Regions from separate parts of the Fictibacillus halophilus genome, predicted to be linked through region 2. Evidence: riboswitches for the same ligand, from Rfam matches in the RefSeq annotation. Region 2 holds a riboswitch; the other holds the start of a gene.
What was found. Region 2 has a riboswitch for S-adenosylmethionine ahead of mtnK (S-methyl-5-thioribose kinase). Riboswitches for the same ligand answer to the same signal wherever they lie in the genome.
Positions count from the first base shown of each region.

Region 1: linked by a shared signal. The riboswitch ahead of I5J82_RS15430 (sulfite oxidase-like oxidoreductase) and the one ahead of mtnK (S-methyl-5-thioribose kinase) in region 2 are both predicted to bind S-adenosylmethionine.

Region 1 is NZ_JAEACF010000001.1:3,020,001-3,023,130, forward strand. Features, by position in the region: gene I5J82_RS15420 (S8 family peptidase) at 1-179, shown strand, start outside; gene I5J82_RS15425 (hypothetical protein) at 307-522, shown strand; SAM riboswitch class I at 587-694, shown strand; gene I5J82_RS15430 (sulfite oxidase-like oxidoreductase) at 1,163-1,831, shown strand; gene I5J82_RS15435 (hypothetical protein) at 1,860-2,150, opposite strand; gene I5J82_RS15440 (hypothetical protein) at 2,330-2,521, shown strand; gene I5J82_RS15445 (vWA domain-containing protein) at 2,575-3,130, opposite strand, start outside.
Region 2 is NZ_JAEACF010000001.1:821,383-824,512, forward strand. Features, by position in the region: gene mtnA (S-methyl-5-thioribose-1-phosphate isomerase) at 1-795, opposite strand, end outside; gene mtnK (S-methyl-5-thioribose kinase) at 799-2,016, opposite strand; SAM riboswitch class I at 2,104-2,269, opposite strand; gene I5J82_RS04350 (carbon-nitrogen family hydrolase) at 2,377-3,130, opposite strand, start outside.

The DNA.
Region 1 (3,130 bases), 2.2 Mb from region 2:
TCTCAGGAACTTCCATGGCATCACCGGTTGTTGCGGGTGTAGCTGGACTTCTGGCCGCTCAAGGTAAGAACGCTTCACAAATTCGAGCAGCACTTGAGGATACGGCAGATCCTGTAACAGGCACTGGCACGCTGTTCCAAAACGGTCGTGTGAATGCAGCAAAAGCCGTTCAGCAATAGTCATTACAATTTCAAAACCTCTAGAAGTCTTATATTTTAAGACTTCTAGAGGTTTTTTTGTTTAGAATCCGCTCATTATTGAAAAACTGTAAACAGAAACAGCTGTAAAGAGCGGAGGATTTTAGCTATGTTTGGTCTTGGTAAGGGTAAGCAAAAGAAAAAAACGTCTCAAGGCTCTGGCAAGAGTGAGTCGACGGAATCAGAAAAAAGGCAGAGTGAAAAAGAAGCGGAAGAAAAAATCGTTTACTTTTTCTTAATCAGTACAGCGGTTTTTGGCGTTGTCGTACTGTATCTTGGTATTTCTCGTGAGATGTCTTTTGTTGCTGATTCTTTTCTAAGTTGATTTTTCATGTACGGATTGTATAATAGTTGTAACTTTTAATATCGTTTAAAGCCGATTTATCGGTCTCTTATTTCGAGCAGGCGGAGGGAATTAGCCCTATGAAGCCCGGCAACCACCTATTTTGTTAGGCACGGTGCTACATCTAACAGTTTTACAGACTGAAAGATAAGAGGATGTGAACAGAACCATTCGTCCTCTTTTTTTAAAAAAAGAGGGCGTTTTTTTGTTGGATGCTGCTCTATCATTAACTTCATAGATAGTTGATTGGAGCGGAAGGTGTGAGACTCCTCGAAAATTGAACTTCAAATTTTCTTCGTGCGATGTGTCGCTGCCGAAGCCTTCCTTGTCCTGCGGGATCAGTGGGACAGTCCCAAAAGTGAAAGTGGCTCGTCCAGCCCCGACAAGCAAAAGGCGAACGGACTAGGAAGGCGTTTGTTTGCCTTTATGACCGTTTGACTTTTGACCTCGAGGGGTTAGCCACTGTAGCTAGACAGGTGAGACTCTTAACAGCGCAATGCGCTAAGAGGCTCACCGCACACTCCGCGGAAAGCGAGCAACCTGGAGCGGAAATCAACCGCATCCAAAAGCATCTTGAGATTCAGCAATAACTTTTTCACAAGTAAAGAAAGGATGTTCATGTATGGACCTTAACAAAGCGGACCGCATTAAAAAGATGCGTGTCCCAGAAGCCGATGAAAAACTGGATGACCGCTTGCCTCCTGGGCAGGTTGAAACAAAAAAGTTCCCCATCCTTCATGAAGGAGAAGTTCCTGTTTACGATATGAAAAAATGGTCGTTATCTGTAGAAGGACTCGTAGGAAAACGTGTCGAATTTAGTTTTGAAGACATCATGAAGATGCCTCAAATGACAGTAGTCCGTGATATTCACTGTGTGACAAGATGGTCACGGTTCGACAATGCGTTTGAAGGTGTTAAATTTACGGACTTTTTAAAGCATTTTGATGTGGATCCAAAAGCAAAGTATGTAATGGTCCACGCTGATTACGATTATACGACGAATGTTCCGCTTGCAGATCTGTTACGCGATGATGTTATTCTTGCGCACTCGTTTGACGGCAAGCCCTTAACGGACAAGCATGGATTTCCGCTTCGCCTAATTGTTCCTCATCTTTATTTTTGGAAAAGTGCCAAGTGGATTCGCAAGTTCGAGTTCTTGGAAGAGGATCAGCCAGGCTTTTGGGAGCAGAACGGCTTTCATATGTATGGCGATCCGTTTAAAGAAGAACGATTTTCGAGCGATGAGTTTGAGATGCCTGAGGATGAGTGGAAAAAGAAAGAGTATGATTGATCTCATAAGAAATAGAGGGGAAAATTGTTTACTTTCTTCCCCTCAGCATTTTAATCTCATTTTTTAACGCCGTAATTTGATCTTGGATGTCTTTCATCTGAGCTTCTTGTTCTTGCTGGTCTTTTAGGTCCTGTGCTTGATCGATATACACTTGTCTGAGAGCGATCGCTGCACTGAACGTTGCTAAGAAATCCCCCGCGGTCACAAGCGTTGAGGCGAGTAAGGCGAGTTCTGCAGCAAACGTGGTACCATCTTTATTATTTGCTAAATATTCTTCTTCTGCTTCTGCTAAAATGACGTCTACTACACGTTGATTCACATCATTCACTCCTAACACACGAATATGTAATACTATATGCGTTTGCCCTGTTTGCGGTGCCCGATGTTCCTCCTTTCCTATTCTGATTTTCGAAACGTAAAAATTCGACTTTTTTTCGTAAATTGTTCTTCATGTATAGGCATTTTGACCGATATTATCCTTACTAGGGAGGTTTGGCGATGGAACAATGGCTGTCTTTTCGTATTCCGTTCGATATCATTTCCATTTACATCTTAATTGCCGCAATCATTGTGGTCGGCATTTTCTCAAGCCTGCTTCGAACAGCCTTACCAGAATGGTCTGTCAAAATCTTTAGCTACACAGGGTTTGTTGGAGTAATCTTTGCTTGGCTGAAGCTATTGGAGTATTGATACATACATAAAAAAACGCCTCGGGGTTTGCTGCCCCCAGGCGTTTTGGCGTTTTATAGCGATTTAAAAAGCAGCTTACGAAGTACGGGCATCAGATAGTCGACAAGCTCTGAAGCACTTGGCACAACTACGTTTTGCGGCCCATAGATGTTCTGCATCAACTTCTCTTCTTCCTCTGTGATCTCTCCGTTCGCGATAAACATCCCGATCGTCTCGATCCCAAGCTTTCGTGTACGGGTGACCGCTTCGTGTGTATCAAGTACTCCATGCGATTCATAATCAAAAGCCGCTGGTTCTCCGTCTGAGAAAACAAGTAAGACTTTCTGTTGCTCTGGACGTTTAGCCAGTTCTTCACCCATACGTCTGATTGAATATCCGTCACGGTTATCTTCTTGCGGTTCGAGCTGTATGATCGGTGCTCCTGATTGATGCAGAGAGTTGCGATAGGAGATCACTTCATGAAAATAGTTCGGCTGATCGTTCGTTGAAGCATCTGCTGCATCTTCCCAAAAGCCAACTACCGAATGCGGTATCCGAAGAGCTTTTAACGTTTCATGAAAAAGCACGATCCCTTTTTGCGTCTCTTCCATCTTGTTGAACATGGACGCA
Region 2 (3,130 bases):
ACCAAGCGCTTTTGCTTGAAGAGCAAGACCAAAAGTTCCAATCTTGTTAGCTGTATCGCCATTTGCTGCCACTCGGTCACATCCAACGATCACCGCTTTAATATTCTTTGTTTTTAGCGTGTGGGCTGCCATATTATCTGTGATCAATGTCACATCAATATCGTTTGCTTGCAGCTCCCATGCTGTTAAACGAGATCCTTGTAAGACGGGACGAGTTTCGTTCGCGTAGACAGATAGGTTCCAGCCTTGTTCTTTTGCAAGATGAAAAGGTGCTAAAGCTGTACCATATTTGCTTGTAGCGATGGCACCTGCATTACAGATCGTCATCACAGCATCTCCGTCTTGAAGTAGCGATAAGGCGTACTCACCGATCTTTCTGCAAGTATTCTCGTCTTCTTCTTGAATTAAAAGTGCTTCAGCTTCAATGTTTTTTTTCGCTTCTTCTACAGAAGCGGATCGTTCGGCAGATGCCACAACACGGTCTAAAGCCCAAAATAAATTAACAGCTGTCGGGCGAGAGGAGGCTAAGTAATCTCTTTGTTTTTGCAATTGATTTAAAAACAAAGCATGATCAATCTCTTTTTCGGAATTACTCCAAAGTGCGAGTCCGAATGCTGCTGCGATTCCGATCGCTGGTGCGCCTCGAACTTTAAGCTTAGAAATTGCGTCCCACACGTGTTCTATCGTGGTTACGTTTAAGTAGACCGTGTGATGGGGAAGTTGTTGTTGATCTAATATAAGAAGATGGTCACCTCTGTATCTAACAGAAGGGACCCACTTTTCAGCTACAGTCATGTTTTAAGCACCTCTAATCCAGTCAGTAAGTTCTGTGATGTTTGTAAGTTTTCTTTGATTCTTAATAAGTTTTGCACCTAACTCAAGAGCTGTTTTTTTATAAAAGAGCTCGACCTCTCTTTTTGAAATAGAGTCTAGATCCGCCACATGTGCAAGTCCTATCGTTCTTCTAATGATTTCACATCCAGCAAAACCAATCGCTTCTTGGAACGTTTTTTGCAAGAAGCTCTCAAGTACACCTTCAGTCTTAGCAAAAGGATCAGTCGCTTTCTCGTTCCAAAGCTGTGTGAACGTTTCTCTGTATGTTTCCCACGTCTTTTCAATCGTTTGTAAAAGATAAGACTGTATAGAGTCACGATGAAACGGCTCTTTTGCATGAGCATTTTGAGAGAGGTGATTAAGTGCAAGGTTAGCTATGAAGTGAGCGATATCAAATCCTGCTGGTCCGTAGAACGCAAATTCTGGATCGATCACTTTAGTTGAATCACTTTTCACAAAAATACTTCCAGAATGCAGATCTCCGTGAAGAAGAACTTCAGCTTTTGTTAAGAAGGCTAGTCGTAGTTGAGCCACTTCTTTTAAAAGCTCTTTGTCGTTCCAAATTCGATCAACATCAGGTTGAAGTTCAGCAGGGAAGTCGTTCGTTTCGATGTTGAAAAAAGGATCTGTGAACACTAAGTCTTCCGTGATTTTACAAAGTTCGGGATTTGAAAATTTTCTCACTTGTTCTTTTTTCTCAAACGGATGCAGATAGAAATCGCTAGAGTAAAAAGCTGTTTTAGCAGCAAACGTTCCAATGTCTTCAGCAAGTTGTGGGTAAATTTGTCCTTCAATAAGCCCTTTTCGAAGGATGACATGATCAGACAAATCTTCCATAACTGTGACAGCAAGTGCTGAATCTGAAAATAAAACCTTCGGAACTAAGTGAGGAACGGATTCAGCTTCTTTTAATAAAGCATCGCTCTCGATTCGGGCCCGATCTAGTGTGAGCGGCCAGCTTTCTCCAACCACTTTTGCGTAAGGAAGTGCTTGTTTGACGATCAATGCTTTTTTGGAAGTTGCGCTTTCTATATGAAAAACAAGGTTTAAGTTGCCATCTCCAATCTCTCTAACATGCAGTTGGTTTTGTTCGGATGCATCAAAAAAATCTAAAGGTTTTACCACATCAAGGACTGTCAGTTCGTTTAACGGTTCGTATGTAGGTCTTACTTGTACGCTCATTTTTTGTTCCCCCCGGAAAGTTTTTTACAAATAAAAAGAGCCTCTTTTCGTATAAGAAAAGAGGCTCGGAATGATCATTTTCCGCGCCTCTTATCTTAGCAAAACAAAATGTTTCGCCGGAATTAGCACCGTGCCATGCGCTGAACTTAATCAGCGGCTCCCCATATAATGCGGGCGCCCCATCTTGCAATGGTATTACGGTCGGTTGCTGGGTTTCATCGGGCCATATCCCTCCACCTGCTCTTGATAAGAGACCAAAATTATTTGATTTTTCAATGCGCAACAATATTCACGCAATTCATAATCGTTATACTACAACGTTAAGTTAAGATCTGTCAACACTAAATTTTTAAAATGGATTTAATACAGATCTGTTCGACGGTCGTTAAAAACAGGAACCTTTACACGGACATCGTCTACTAATTCAGGAAAGATCTCAGCTGTGATGATCTCCTCATCGTGCACAGAACCTTCAGCGATGATATCTCCCCACGGGTCGATAACCAATGATTGACCAGCAAACGTGTTTTTAGGATCGCTTCCTACACGGTTACAAGCAATCACATAACATTGATTCTCTATAGCACGTGCGATAAGCAAGGCACGCCAATGAGATTGTCTTTGAATCGGCCATTCGGCGGGAACGAATAAGATCTTAGCCCCGTTTAAGAACGGTGCGCGAATCCATTCAGGAAATCGAATGTCATAACAGATAGAAAGAGTGGAGAGATTACCGTCAATTGTAAACAGCGTATTGTTTTTTCCTGGCGAGATATATTTCTCTTCTTCCATCAGTGTGATCAGATGAGCTTTTGAGTAGGTGCCGATCTGTTCACCGTTACGGTTGTAAGTCAGAGATGTATTATAGACTAAGTCCTCTTCACGGTATGCGATAGACCCTCCGACAATATTGATATTAAGCTCTTTTGATAAGGAGCTTAACCATTGTTTCGCTTTTACGCCATTGTGATCGCTAATCTCATCTAAGCGGGTTAGGTCATATCCGGTATCCCATAGTTCTGGCAGAACGATTGTATCAGGATGGTGCTGTTCAACCGCTTCACGAATTTTATTTTCAATGTGTTCATAATTTTTTTCAGGTTTGCCATATTGA